DNA from 3 places in the Vibrio sp. QJM3NY_26 genome. Region 1 is predicted to be linked to each of the others. Evidence: predicted binding sites of a transcription regulator. Region 1 holds the regulator's gene; each other region holds the start of a gene.
The links. Region 1 encodes CRP, which controls carbon source genes, mostly activating them, when cyclic AMP is high. Its sites were predicted from a motif close to TGTGANNNNNNTCACA; they were not measured.

Region 1 (5,098 bases):
AGTATGACTCAGTGGATAGCAGGACAGTGGGTAGCAGGTCAAGGCGACGCCATGACATCAGTAAGCCCATACAATAATGAAGTCGTGTGGCAAGGCGATAGTGCAACTCCAGCACAGGTTGAATCTGCAGTAGCAGCGGCGCGTGACGCTTTCTTAGTATGGAAAAAGATGAGCTTTGCAGAGCGTGAAGCGATCGTGTTGAACTTTGCTGAGAAGGTAAAAGAGAACAGCGAAGAAATTGCACAGATTATTGCAAAAGAGACGGGTAAACCGATTTGGGAAACTCGCACTGAAGCGGGTGCGATGGCGGGTAAAATCGCTATCTCTATTCGTGCTTACCACGAACGTACGGGTGAAGCTTCACGTGAAGCCGCAGGCAACCAAATCGTACTGCGTCATCGCCCATTAGGCGTAATGGCGGTATTTGGTCCTTACAACTTCCCTGGTCACCTACCTAACGGTCATATTGTTCCGGCACTGCTATCGGGTAATACCGTGGTATTTAAGCCGTCAGAGCAGACACCTTGGACGGGTGAGTTTGCGATGAAACTGTGGCAAGAAGCAGGCCTTCCAGCTGGCGTGATTAACCTAGTGCAAGGCGCTAAAGAAACTGGTATCGCACTGGCGGATGCTAAAGGTCTTGATGGCGTGCTATTCACGGGCAGTGCCAATACTGGTCATATCCTTCACCGTCAATTCGCAGGTCAACCGGGCAAGATGTTAGCGCTAGAGATGGGCGGCAACAACCCTATGGTGATCACTGACCAATTTGGTGATGCTGACGCGACGGTTTATACCATTATCCAGTCGGCCTTCATCAGTGCAGGCCAACGTTGTACATGTGCACGTCGCTTGTATGTACCTGTTGGCGAGAAGGGCGAACAACTGCTTGATAAGCTTGTTGCGGCTACCTTGAAAATTCGTGTTGATCAGCCATTCGCTGAACCTGCACCCTTCATGGGACCACAAATCTCTGAAACGGCCGCTAAGTTCATTCTGAACGCACAAGCTAATCTGCAATCACTAGGTGGTGTAAGCCTAGTCGAAGCAAAAGCGGGCGAAGCGGCGTTTGTTTCTCCGGGTATAATCGATGCAACCAACATTGCTGAGTTGCCAGATGAAGAGTACTTCGGCCCATTGTTGCAAGTGGTTCGTTACCAATCGTTAGAGCAAGCCGTTGAATTGGCTAATGACACGCGCTTTGGTTTGTCTGCCGGTTTAGTATCAACAGACGATTCAGAGTGGGAATACTTCGTTGACCATATCCGTGCGGGTATTGTTAACCGTAACCGCCAGCTAACAGGCGCAAGTGGTGATGCACCATTTGGTGGCCCGGGTGCTTCAGGCAACCTACGCCCAAGTGCTTACTACGCGGCGGACTACTGTGCTTACCCAATGGCGTCAATGGAAGGTGGTGAAACTCAACTGCCAGCTACGTTTAGCCCAGGTATTGAGCTGTAGTTTTGGCTTTTAAGCTATAACTTGATGAATCATAAGCTTATGAGCTCTAGGTTCATGAGTAACAGATTGATTGTGTAATAAGGAAGCGGTGTTATCGCTTCCTCTTTTCACCCACGTCCGACACCTCGATTGGGCGGTAGATAATAATAGAACAAGTATGTCACAGGCTGATGGCTGCTGACTCTGTGTCCAGCCTCTCCCTTTCTAATCCAAATTACTAGCTTGCTAGAACCTCTGACAAGGAGTCACCATGACGCCCGATCTACTCTTTAAATCACTATGGGACGATTACATTCACAGGCTTTGCCCATCGGCTGAGAAAGTTCATCATCTGCTGAAAGAAGACGAAGCCTTGATTAATGATCATATTGCACTGCGTACTTTCAATGTTGCACCTCTGGGTATTGAAACACTGGCCAAGCCTTTCCTTGAATTAGGCTACAAGGCGTGTGGCGACTACTTGTTTGAGAGCAAGAAGTTAGTGGCTAAGCACTACGAGCACCCAGACCCAAACCAACCGAAAGTGTTCATTAGTGAGTTGAAGGTAGAAGAGTGTTCAAGTGACTTACAACAGATCGTTGCTAAGTTGGTTGAGCAAGTGGACGTAAGCAAGCTTCAAGGTCATGAGTTCTTGTTTGGTGGTCGCCTTTGGGATCTGAGCTTCGCGGATTTCCAAGTGCTAGCAAAAGAGAGTGAATACGCGTCTTGGCTAGCGGCTCATGGTTACGGTGCCAACCACTTTACGGTGAGTGTGAATCAGCTTAATGAGTTCGATGAAGTACAGACTGTGAATGACTATTTGAGTGATTCAGGTTTCACTATCAATGCATCTGGCGGTCAGGTTAAAGGCTCTCCAGAGGTCTTATTAGAGCAATCATCTACAATGGCAGACAAAGTCCCAGTTTCATTTGTTGAAGGCAATGAGGTGATTCCTGGTGGCTTCTACGAGTTCGCTAAGCGTTATGCGATGGCGAATGGTGAGCTTTATACAGGATTTGTTGCAGCATCGGCTGACAAGATCTTTGAGAGCACCAACGGTTAAAGAAAGATACGAGCACGGGCTTTACCCTAAAGATGCGGGTACGCTTCGCTTTGAGAGTGTTTGCGCTTGGACGCGGGAGGTGCTCCATTCGCATCTGCTCTCTAGATCTTTAGAAAACAAAAAAGCCACCAAATTTGCATTTGGTGGCTTTCAAATTTTTGGCTCAGTTAATCGAGATTAACGAGTGCCGTATACCACGATAGTTTTACCGTGTGCAGAAATTAGGTTCTGCTCTTCTAGCATCTTCAAGATACGGCCTACTGTCTCGCGAGAACAACCAACAATCTGGCCAATCTCTTGACGAGTGATCTTGATTTGCATGCCGTCAGGGTGAGTCATTGCATCTGGCTGTTTCGCTAGGTTAAGTAGCGTTTGAGCGATACGACCTGTTACGTCAAGGAACGCTAAGTCACCAACCTTTTGGCTAGTTACTTGTAGACGGTTTGCCATTTGCGCTGAAAGGCGCATTAGGATATCTGGGTTCACTTGGATAAGTTGACGGAATTTCTTGAAAGAAATTTCAGCCACTTCACAAGGAGATTTTGCACGAACCCATGCAGTACGCTCTTGGTCTTCTTCGAAGAGGCCAAGTTCACCAATGAAGTCACCTTGGTTTAGGTAAGAAAGAATCATTTCCTTACCTTCTTCGTCTTTGATAAGAACTGCCACAGAACCTTTAACGATGTAGTACAAGGTTTCTGCCTTTTCACCAGCATGAATCAAAGTACTTTTTGAAGGGTACTTATGAATATGACAGTGTGAAAGGAACCACTCTAATGTTGGATCGGTTTGGGGTTTACCTAGAACCATAATATCTTACTTCCTCTGCAGGGTATGCTTGCCGCTTTCCGTATTTTAGCTAAGCCTGGATTGACTTGTAGGATAAGAGCACTCGTTGAGCGCTGCAAGCTATCTTGTGTTTCGTTTAAGAATAGTATCCTTTTTCAGGTACTATTTCTTGATTTTAATCGTGACCAAGCTACGATTTTTTACGCAAAATTGTGCACATGATCACGGTATGAAAAGTAATCAACCAGAATGGTGTCTTGTTAACCTATTTTTCCGGTTTCGATGAGCTGTTGTAGGATGGGCCTTACAATGAGCTCCATAGCAAAACTCATCTTACCGCCTGGCACCACAAGCGTGTTGTGGCGTGACATAAATGAGCCATCTATCATAGCTAGAAGGTAGGGGAAATCGACGTTTTTGATGCCACGCAAACGTATAACAACGAAGCTTTCGTCTAAACTTGGAATCCCTTTAGCGTTCAGTGGATTCGATGTATCTACGGTTGGAACACGCTGAAAGTTGATGTGAGTACGTGAAAATTGTGGGGTGATGTAATTAAGGTAATCATCCATTGAGCGAACAATAGAATCCATTACTGCTTCGCGTGAGTGGCCACGATCGCGTGTGTCACGAACGAATTTTTGGATCCACTCAAGGTTGACGATTGGCACCATGCCGATCAGCAAGTCGACGTGTTGTGAGACATTGATGTCGCCATCTACCACGCCACCATGAAGACCTTCGTAGAACATCACATCGGAATTTTCTGGGATCTCTTGCCATGGCGTAAAGGTGCCCGGCATTTGATTGTAAGGCACGGCTTCATCGAAGGTATGTAGGTAACTACGGACTTTACCCGTGCCTTCATTACCGTATTGACGGAAGAACTCTTCTAATGCGCCAAAATCGTTGGCTTGTGGACCAAAGTAGCTGATGTGCTTACCTTGCTCGCGAGCCTTACGGATCTCGACGTCCATCTCTGGTCGAGTGAAGCGATGGAAACTATCCCCTTCAACCCAAGCGGCCTTCACGTCCATCATATTGAACATTTTTCGGAAGGCTTCTGAGGTAGTGGTGGTGCCGGCTCCTGATGAACCCGTCACCGCAATAATTGGATGTTTAGCGGACATGACAACCCTTGTCTTTTGAGTAACTTACTTGTTAGCAATCGTTTACCACTATAACACGGCTCCTTTATGAGCGCAGCTTAGAAGCGTTTTGTGACTTGAATATCAACGGTTTCATGCAGCTCAGAAAACACGATGCTGACTTCCTTTGAGGCTAATTGATGTTTCACTTGATCAATCTTGTTTTGCAGTGAAACCTCTACGTCGCCGTAGTCTGTGCCTTCACGCAGCACGAATTCTTTAATGAGGTTTTCCAGTGTTTCTGGCGCAATGTCTTGCCATGGGATGATCATAAATACTTCTCTCTTTTATGTTCATAAATAGGTTTATTGATGTGTTGATTACTGTGTTTAGTGACGTTTACCACTCAGTCCTTAAAAAAGGCTCGGCCATTATGCTGAATCTTGAATACTTTCATAGTAGGCGGGTAATGCTTCTTCTAACCAAAACCTTGGTTTGAGCGTGCTACCGGTAATGAACCCCACATGGCCGCCTTTTTGAAATAGGCGATAATCGATGTTATCGGGCAACACGAACTTTGGAATCACGTCGTCTGTCATAAACGGATCGTCTTTGGCATGGATGATCTGAGTCGGTAGTTTAATCTTATTAAGTTTTGGAAGCGCTGAGCACTGAGCATAGTAGTCCTGAGCATTCTTGAACCCGTGCAGAGGCGCAG
Region 2 (5,098 bases), 880 kb from region 1:
ACAAAGACTCTTATCAAACACCGAAGGTATACGTTATTGGCTGTTCCGATATCTCGGAATATCTATTAGCAGTGGAATATAAACACAAGCTAGAACCGGTAAAGCAAGACGGTGAGCCGCTTCACTTTGGATCCTTGGATCAAGTGAAAGAAGAGTTGCTCCGGCTCGGTTTTGAAAAGGCGTATCTTCGCTTACACAACGCCTATGATGAGTTTGGTAATGAGCCGAGCCAAAGCTACTGTGATATTGAACTGGCGCTTAAACCTCATTAGAGAGCATTTATAGCTAGAGATTGATTCTAGTTACTGGCGGTTTGTAACATACTGATAGTTTGGTCCATCTATGCTAGATAAAAGCTCTATGCGTAATGAGTTGTCAGTAATTTATGGGTGAATTGAGTCCGTAGATAGAAACCACGTGGCTTAGTCTTGATAGGTTTTCCACTTGCACCGTAAGCTTCTGTTAACACGCGACTGTTGGCCGCTTTTGGTCTTAAATGCAGTGCTTCACCGTGTCTTGCTGTTATCTGCTCAACGTTACCCAACACGATCAACTCCATCAGCTCTTCCCAATCTCTTTTCAGGAGTTCGTTTTCAGCTAGGCTTGGTGTCCAGAGTAATGGGGAGCCAACATGCCTTTCTGCCAGCGGAATCTCTCTTTCTCCCTCAACTGGGATCCACAACACTTTAGACAGCTTGTTTCGAACGTGACTGGTTTCCCAAGTTATGCCTTGCACGCCCATCAATGGAGCGACACAAACAAAGGTGGTTTCGAGTGGCTTTCCAGAGTAGCCAATCGGGATGCTTTTAAGCTCGATACCGAGTTTGGCAAAATCTTGTTCTGGTTTACTGCCAGCGGGCGCACCCAAGTGCCATTCCAATAGTTGTCCAACCCAGCCTTTATCACGCTTGAGGTCGTTTGGCATCACCATCTCAGCTTCATCGGCGAGCTCTTTAAAGGTCATTCCGGCGATAGCATACGCTCTGTCTAGCAGCTCTTGTTGTGTTTGTGGTTCTGGTTTCATAATAAAAGACATGATCAAAAAAATGATTTTACCAGAAGTTATCACCATATGACGACTGGTTAAGAAATGATCTCCTTGTTAGGAAAGGGATCAAACTCATGGTTATCCACAGGACATAAAGGTAATTAATTGAAATATTAATTTAGTGGATAAATAAACAGGGGTTTATGGTGGATTAAATGCTTGCCAAATGGGGCTCAAAATGAATCTTTCGCTTACTAGTGTGGATAAACATCGGAGTGGTTGATCTTTAACCATGTTCTGTTTTTGAAAGATCTTTTACTTTTTTAATGTTTTTAAAAATGAAATTCTAATTCTAATTAATTGATTTTTAATTAAATAAATTATATTTACTCGACTTGGTGTTTTTGATGTTGATGAATCTATGGATTAAAAAAAACGATTGCGGGTAATTCTTCACATAGTTATTCACAGAAAAGGTGAATAAATGTGGTCTATGTCTCACTCTTGTGTGGGTAACTAGAATTTGAGCAAAACTTATCCATATTCTTAGTTAATATTCATAAATATAGCGCTTGTCACGTCACTAAGTTTGCTCCGATTGGGGATATGTGGAAAAATCAGAGTAATTAAAAATTTAGATAGAGGTTGGCCAGTGATAGATGGCGATGGTTACCGATTAAATGTTGGTATTGTAATCTGTAACAACCATGGTCAGGTCTTCTGGGCTAAACGATACGGGCAACATTCATGGCAATTCCCTCAAGGGGGAATAGATGAAGGTGAAACTCCGGAACAGGCAATGTACCGCGAGTTGTATGAAGAGGTTGGCCTTACTAAAAAGGATGTAAAGATCGTCGCGACAAGTCGTCATTGGTTACGCTATAAGCTGCCCAAACGACTGGTTCGGTGGGATTCTAAACCTGTCTGTATTGGACAAAAACAGAAGTGGTTCCTTTTACGCTTAGATTGCGATGAATCGCAGATCAATATGCAGCGTGGAAGTACACCTGAGTTTGATGGTTGGCGTTGGGTGAGTTACTGGTACCCAGTTCGACAAGTTGTTTCTTTCAAGCGAGATGTTTACCGTCGAGCGATGAAAGAATTCGCATCTTTAGCAATGCCGTTTAAAGAGCGAAAAACAAAAGGAAAACGCAAATTGCGTAGAGGTTAAGCATGCTCAGTCAACTAAGGGAAATAGTTGAACACGTATCAAGAGTTGAAGATGTGTCGACGGCTCTTGATATTTTGGTTAAAGAGACATGCAGTGCGATGCAGACGGAATGTTGCACCGTGTATTTGGCAAATAATGATATGCAGCGTCTTGAGTTGATGGCAACTCAAGGCCTGATCTTCAAAGGCAATAGCATTCACATTGGTTTTGACGAAGGTCTGGTTGGCCTTGTCAAAAGAAGTGCTGAACCTATCAACCTTGCACAAGCGTCTGCTCACCCTGCTTATAAGTTTTTTCCAGAGCTTGGAGAAAAGGTTTATCACTCTTTTCTCGGCACTCCGATTATCCATCGTAAGCAAGTGCTTGGCGTATTGGTCATTCAACAGAAGTCTCCTCGTTTATTCAGTGAGATGGAAGAATCCTTCCTTGTCACACTCTCAGCACAACTTGCGGTCATTGTGGCGCACGCTCAAACTCAAGGCCATTGGCTTTTAGAGCAACAGAAGCTACCTAAGATTAAAGGTATTGCAGCTTCATCGGGCGTTGCGATTGGTGATTTATGGTGGGATAACACTCAGCCTGAACTCACCGATGTTTATCCAGCATCGACGCTTAATGTTGAAAGAGAGCATGAAATGCTGGCAGTCGCCGTCGAAAATGCTCTCAATGACTTTAAGCGAATGCGAAAGCGCCTAGATAGTGAAATCAATAAAGACGCGTTGGCGATCTTTGACCTGTTTACTCACTTACTCAACGATCCAATGTTGCGTAAGGATCTTAAGAGCCAAATCCAGAAAGGCGATAAGGCCGATTGGGCATTAAGGCAGGTTGTTGAGAGCTACTCGAATCGCTTTGCTCGTATGTCAGACGTGTACCTTCGTGAGAGGGCACAAGATATCCGAGAGCTTGGTCAAAGATTGCTCTATTTCCTTCACAATTCTGAACATGAACTTCGCACGCTAGATAAGCCAATTATTTTGGTGGTTCGAGAGTTAACGGCTTCGGTATTGGCCTCTATTCCCAAAGAAAAACTTTTAGCTGTTATTTCTTTGGAAGGGGCGGCGAACTCACATGCCGCGATTTTATCTCGAGCTTTGGGTATTCCTTCTGTTATGGGGGTTAACCTAAATCTTGCTCAAGCTAATGGTAAGCAAGCGATTGTTGACGGGTATAGTGGCGAGATCTTTATTGAGCCGACTCAAAACCTGCTCAAAGAATATCAAGGGCTGATTTTAGAAGAGAGTGAGCTCTCTTCTATGGTCAATCGAGAACTATACTTACCGGCAAAAACGCAAGACAACCAGCAAGTCGAGATCTTGCTTAATGCGGGCTTGAGTGCCGACACCAATATCGCTATCAACCAAGGCGTTGATGGGGTGGGGCTGTATCGAACCGAAATTTCTTTCTTGTTGCAGCAGAGGTTTCCGTCAGAGGACGAACAGTTCAAGCAATACCGTTCTGTACTCGCGAGCTACCCTGAGAAGCAAGTGGTGATGCGTACACTCGATATCGGTGGCGATAAGGCCTTACCTTATTTTCCAATCGAAGAGGACAACCCATTTCTTGGCTGGCGTGGTATTCGTTTTACGCTCGATCATCCTGACATCTTTATTATTCAGTTACGTGCCATGCTACGTGCGAGCTGTGAAAGCCATAACTTGAGTATTTTGCTGCCGATGATCTCTGGTGCTCAGGAACTGGATGACGCGCTACAACTTATTGAACAAGCGTATGACGAAGTGCATGAGCTTGATAACCGAGTGCGTATGCCTCGCGTTGGTATCATGATTGAAGTGCCATCAATGCTTTACATACTGCCGCTGATTGCTGATAAGGTCGACTTTGTTTCAGTCGGTACCAACGACTTAACTCAATATTTATTAGCGGTTGATCGGAACAATTCACGAGTATCTGATGTCTATGAATCAATGCACCCAGCGGTGATCATGGCATTAAAACAAATTCATGATACTTGTAAGCAACATCAATTACCTGTGTGTATTTGTGGCGAGCTAGCCGGTGATCCTATGGGCGCGTTGTTACTGATTGGGTTGGGGTATGAGACGTTAAGTATGAATACCTCAAATGTCGCGAGGACTAAATATTTGATTCGCCAATCTAACTTGAGTGAATTACAGGATTTGGCAAATAGAGCGCTTTCAAAACCATATGGTAGTGACATATATAGTATGATGCTGAACTATTTCGAAGAGCGTGAATTTACAGGCTTCATTCGAGCAGGTAAAAAATAGGATTTAACGTGTCATATGAACTGATAGGCTTGTTAGCAGGCCTTGGTGCTATTGTTGGTGTTTTAGCTGGCTTGCTAGGCATTGGCGGTGGTTTGCTGGTAGTTCCTGCCTTGCTGTTTTTGCTTCCTAAAGCGGGTATTCCTCAAGAGTTTGCGATGCAAATGGCATTGGCAACCTCGTTATCAACCATTATTGTTACCTCAGGGTCGTCTGCTATTAACCATTTAAAATTGGGTAATGTGGAGCTTTTTGTCGTTAAGTGGTTGATGCCTGGCGTGGTGATTGGTGGTTTCCTAGGTTCTTTTGTCGCCGACGTTATTCCTGCTCAATATCTGCCAAAAGTCTTTGGTGTGATTGTCTTGGTATTGGCGTTGCAGATGTTGTTGTCGATCCGCTCTAAGAGTCAAAAGTTGATGCCGGGTTCAGCTAAGACCATGTTATGTGGTGGCGGTATTGGTTTGGTTTCAAGCTTGGCTGGTATTGGTGGTGGTTCTTTATCGGTACCCTTCCTTAATCATCACGGTGTGGAAATGCGCAAAGCGGTTGGCTCATCCTCTGTATGTGGTTGTGTTATCGCGATTTCGGGAATGTTAGGCTTTATTTGGCATGGCTCTTCTGTCGATGATCTTCCGGCGTATAGCTTAGGTTATGTTTATCTACCGGCTTTGATCGCGATATCTTGTACCT
Region 3 (5,098 bases), 190 kb from region 1:
GCCTTGGCGTAGATCGTCGATTTCCGCAAACATCTCAGCATTACGAAGATGAAGCTTTTCATTTACTTGCTGCTGAACTTGGATTTCGTTGTTCACACCGTAGTAATCAGAAATACCATTTTTACCGAGCCACAGTGTGTGTTGTAGCCAGCCAAACACTATGAGCAGTACTAAAGCAAAAATTCGCATAACACCTTTCGCCGGTTGAAAAAGAAGGAACTAGAATAAGGCACATATATACCATAATGCGCTTATTGGTGCGAGATATGTGGTGTCAGGGAATCAATAAGTCGGGGAATTATTGGACAGAATAGTGAGTGGTAACAATGAAGTTCCCTACTCCTTTCTTCGTCAGTCTAGGGAATGACGAATTTGAGGCAAAAAAAATGCCCCGCATAAGCGAGGCATTTAAAAAGCTTAGATGACTAATTCGCTAGGAATTATTGACCTTTAACTTCTTTAAGACCGTTGAAAGGAGCTTTAGAACCTAGAGCTTCTTCGATACGGATTAGTTGGTTGTACTTAGCAACACGGTCAGAACGGCTCATAGAACCTGTTTTGATTTGACCTGCAGCTGTACCTACCGCTAGATCAGCGATAGTTGCATCTTCAGTTTCGCCAGAACGGTGAGAGATTACTGCAGTGTAGCCAGCGTCTTTAGCCATCTTGATAGCAGCTAGAGTCTCTGTTAGAGAACCGATTTGGTTGAACTTGATAAGGATAGAGTTAGCTACGCCTTTCTCGATACCTTCAGCAAGAATCTTAGTGTTTGTAACGAAAAGATCGTCACCAACGATTTGAAGCTTGTCGCCTAGAAGTTCAGTTTGGTGCTTGAAGCCATCCCAATCTGACTCGTCAAGACCGTCTTCGATAGAAACGATTGGGAAGTTGTTCGCTAGTTCAGCTAGGTAGTGGTTGAACTCTTCAGAAGTGAAAGTTTTACCTTCGCCCTTCATGTTGTAGATGCCAGCTTCTTTGTCGAAGAACTCAGATGCTGCACAGTCCATAGCAAGAGTAACGTCTTTACCTAGTTCGTAACCAGCAGCTGCAACAGCTTCTGCGATAACTTCTAGAGCTTCAGCGTTAGATTTAAGGTTAGGAGCGAAACCACCTTCATCACCAACTGCAGTGCTGTAGCCTTTAGACTTAAGAACTTTAGCTAGGTTGTGGAATACTTCAGCGCCGATACGCAGACCTTCTTTAAGAGTTTTAGCGCCAACTGGTTGGATCATGAACTCTTGGATGTCAACGTTGTTATCAGCGTGCTCGCCACCGTTGATGATGTTCATCATTGGTAGAGGCATAGAGAACTGACCAGCAGTACCGTTTAGCTCAGCAATGTGCTCGTATAGAGGCATGCCTTTCGCAGCAGCAGCAGCTTTAGCGTTCGCTAGAGAAACAGCAAGGATAGCGTTAGCACCGAACTGAGATTTGTTCTCTGTTCCGTCTAGGTCAATCATAACTTGGTCAACGTCAGCTTGTGCTTTAGCGTCTTTACCAACTAGAGCGTCAGCGATTGGGCCGTTTACAGCTTCAATTGCTTTAAGAACACCTTTACCTAGGAAACGTGATTTGTCGCCGTCACGTAGCTCAAGAGCTTCGCGAGAACCAGTAGATGCGCCAGATGGAGCAGCAGCCATACCTACGAAACCGCCTTCTAGGTGTACTTCAGCTTCTACAGTTGGGTTACCACGTGAATCGATGATTTCACGACCTAGAACTTTAACGATCTTAGACATTGAATGTTTCCTTCTCGTTGAATATATAAATGTCAAATTTAAAGGTAGCAGCACAACTTACGCAGCTACCTGGATTCCTTTTTACTTTTCTAATTCGCCGCGCTGGAATTCGCCAGCCGCTTTAACGAAACCTGCAAACAATGGGTGACCATCGCGAGGTGTTGAAGTGAACTCTGGGTGGAACTGAGCAGCAACGAACCATGGGTGGTTCGGGTTCTCAATAACTTCAACCAGTTTCTTGTCCGCAGATAGACCCGATACTTTTAGGCCCGCTTTTTCAATTTGTGGACGAAGATTGTTGTTCACTTCGTAACGGTGACGGTGACGTTCATGGATCGTCGCGCTACCGTATAATTCGTAAGCTTTCGTCCCTTTAGCAAGGTGACAAAGCTGTGAACCAAGACGCATTGTACCGCCTAGGTCAGATTTTTCAGTACGCTCTTCAACTTTACCTTCGCCGTCAATCCACTCAGTGATTAGGCCAACAACAGGGTATTTAGTTTCTTTGCAGAATTCAGAAGAGTGTGCCCCTTCCATTTTCGCAACGTTACGAGCGTACTCAATAAGAGCAACTTGCATACCTAGACAGATACCTAAGTAAGGTACTTTGTTTTCACGAGCGTATTGTGCAGCAAGGATCTTACCTTCAACACCACGATCGCCAAAGCCACCAGGAACTAGGATTGCATCTAGGCCTTGTAGAACTTCAGTGCCTTTAGACTCAACATCTTGTGAATCTACATATTTAATTGTGACACTTAGGCGATTTTTCAAGCCTGCGTGTTTCAGCGCTTCATTTACTGATTTGTATGCGTCAGGCAGTTCAATGTACTTACCAACCATACCAATCGTTACTTCACCCGTTGGGTTAGCTTCTTCGTAAATTACTTGTTCCCATTCAGACAGATCAGCTTCTGGAGCATCGATACCGAAACGCTTACATACAAGATCATCAGTACCCTGTGCACGGATTAACTGTGGGATCTTGTAGATTGAATCTACGTCTTTCATAGAGATAACGGCTTTTTCTTGTACATTACAGAAAAGAGCAATTTTCTTACGTTCGTTTGCTGGGATAACACGATCTGAACGACAAACTAGAATGTCAGGTTGGATACCAATAGACAGTAGCTCTTTTACAGAGTGTTGCGTTGGCTTAGTTTTAAGCTCACCCGCTGCACCTAAATAAGGAACGAGAGTTAAGTGCATGAACATCGCGCGTTCACGACCTAGTTCTACAGCTAACTGACGAATCGCTTCCATGAATGGTAGAGATTCGATATCACCAACAGTACCACCAACTTCAACAAGCGCGATATCGTGGCCTTTAGCGCCAGAGATTACGCGTTCTTTGATAGAGTTAGTAATGTGAGGAATAACCTGGATTGTTGCACCTAGGTAGTCACCACGACGTTCATTACGTAGAACGTCAGCATAAACACGACCTGCTGTGAAGTTGTTACGCTTAGTCATCTTGGTGCGAATGAATCGCTCATAGTGACCAAGGTCAAGGTCAGTTTCAGCGCCATCTTCCGTAACGAACACTTCACCGTGCTGAGTTGGGCTCATAGTGCCTGGATCAACGTTGATGTAAGGGTCAAGCTTCATCATAGTCACTTTAAGACCACGAGCTTCTAAAATAGCCGCAAGAGATGCTGCTGCAATACCTTTACCTAGAGAGGATACAACCCCGCCAGTAACAAAAATGTAATTTGTCGTCATGTTTAACCTGAAATTGGTTGAATGAGGGAAATGGATTACTTCTGGACGGGATGAAAATATACCAGAAGCCCCTTATCGCCACAACGTGAAATCTATCACACTGCAATTTTTTATTTTTTGCTTCAAATCAATTCATGATAAAAGCTTTGATGATCTTTTCTCCGCCACTTTGACTTCATCCCACATGGAATCAAGCTGTTGTAGAGAAAAGTCGGTCAAAATTTTATCTTGCTGACGAACTTTTTGTTCCACACCTTTAAAGCGGCGTGAAAATTTCAGATTGGCTTTATTGAGAGCCGTTTCTGGATTTTTACCCAAATGTCGCACTAAATTGACGGTAGCAAACAACAAATCACCCAGTTCTTCTTCAACTAACTCTTCGTTTGGCGTTACTTGAAGTGCTTCTTCTAGCACCTCATCAACTTCCTCTAAAACCTTATCTGCAACCGGGCCGATAGAGTCCCAATCAAAGCCAAATTTCGCGACTTGCTTTTGAATCTTTGTAGCACGTGAAAGTGCAGGTAGAGAGTTTGGTATTGAGTCTAGAATACTTTCTTGAGTTTTGCCTGCCTGTGCTTTTTCTTTGGCTTTTTCAGCTTCCCAGTTCGCATTAATTTCTTCATCACTGGCAAACTCAGTATCAGAGAACACATGCGGATGGCGGCGCGTTAGCTTCTCATTGATACCGTCGACCACATCAGAGAACTCAAACAAGCCCTGCTCTTTTGCTAACTGACTGTAGAAAATCACCTGAAACAACAGGTCGCCCAACTCTTCTTGTAGATTCGGCCAGTCTTTGTTGTGAATCGCGTCCACCACCTCATACGTCTCTTCGATAGTATGCGGCACAATTGTTTCAAAATTTTGTTTCAAATCCCAAGGACAGCCACCTTCAGGATCGCGCAGCTTAGCCATAATCTGTTCAAGTTGTTCAATCGGGTGATTCATCGTTTTCTTCCTATTCACTGTCTTTGATTTTTAAATTTATAACGTCTTCTAAAACTAAAAAAGGTGAGCAGCCAAAACCACTCACCTTTGTTGATACTGTCTAATTCTCTAAATTACGCATCTTTCACTAAGCAGTTGTTACTTTAACAAGGCAACAAGCTTTCGCGATTCCTGAGCATAGCTCGCCTATGTGATGGAACAAGAAAGCGCAGTTAACGCAGTAAAAGTGACTAATGCAACGTGAAAGTTAGCCGAGGCGTTTTACACTCATGACATCTTTGATTTGTTCTACTCGACTGGTCACTCGACTCAGAATCTCAATATTGGTCACTTCCAAATCGAAATCCATCACCGACAGCTGACGTTTATAGTCAATACGGCTCTTCATTGTCGTTACACTGACTTTTTCGTTCAAGAACAAGGATGTGATGTCTTTCAACAAGCCGGTACGCTCAAGGGCCTCTACACGCAGCGTTAAGATATACGAGCCGACAAAACCATCTCCCCACACAGTATCGATGATACGTTCGGGTGCATGCAGGTTAAGCTCACTTAACTGTTCACAATCGCTACGGTGCACTGAAATACCGCGACCTTGAGTTATGTAACCTTTGATCACATCGCCAGGGATTGGCTGACAACAACGAGCTAAGTGCGTCATTAGGTTATCGACACCTTCAACGACGACG

Region 2: a site for CRP is predicted at 1,474-1,489, ahead of rppH (RNA pyrophosphohydrolase). Genes of this name have one in related genera too.
Region 3: a site for CRP is predicted at 3,546-3,561, ahead of pyrG (CTP synthase). Genes of this name have one in related genera too.

The regions. Positions count from the first base shown of each region.
Region 1 is NZ_CM173515.1:3,121,974-3,127,071, reverse strand. Features, by position in the region: gene astD (succinylglutamate-semialdehyde dehydrogenase) at 4-1,461, shown strand; gene AC3CH4_RS13990 (DUF1338 domain-containing protein) at 1,712-2,503, shown strand; gene crp (cAMP-activated global transcriptional regulator CRP) at 2,681-3,313, opposite strand; gene AC3CH4_RS13980 (phosphoribulokinase) at 3,553-4,422, opposite strand; gene AC3CH4_RS13975 (YheU family protein) at 4,500-4,712, opposite strand; gene AC3CH4_RS13970 (hydrolase) at 4,812-5,098, opposite strand, start outside.
Region 2 is NZ_CM173515.1:553,831-558,928, forward strand. Features, by position in the region: gene AC3CH4_RS02420 (DUF6482 family protein) at 1-272, shown strand, start outside; gene mutH (DNA mismatch repair endonuclease MutH) at 359-1,024, opposite strand; gene rppH (RNA pyrophosphohydrolase) at 1,641-2,159, shown strand; gene ptsP (phosphoenolpyruvate--protein phosphotransferase) at 2,162-4,411, shown strand; gene AC3CH4_RS02440 (sulfite exporter TauE/SafE family protein) at 4,420-5,098, shown strand, end outside.
Region 3 is NZ_CM173515.1:2,933,445-2,938,542, forward strand. Features, by position in the region: gene ftsB (cell division protein FtsB) at 1-189, opposite strand, end outside; gene eno (phosphopyruvate hydratase) at 441-1,739, opposite strand; gene pyrG (CTP synthase) at 1,821-3,461, opposite strand; gene mazG (nucleoside triphosphate pyrophosphohydrolase) at 3,594-4,409, opposite strand; gene relA (GTP diphosphokinase) at 4,657-5,098, opposite strand, start outside.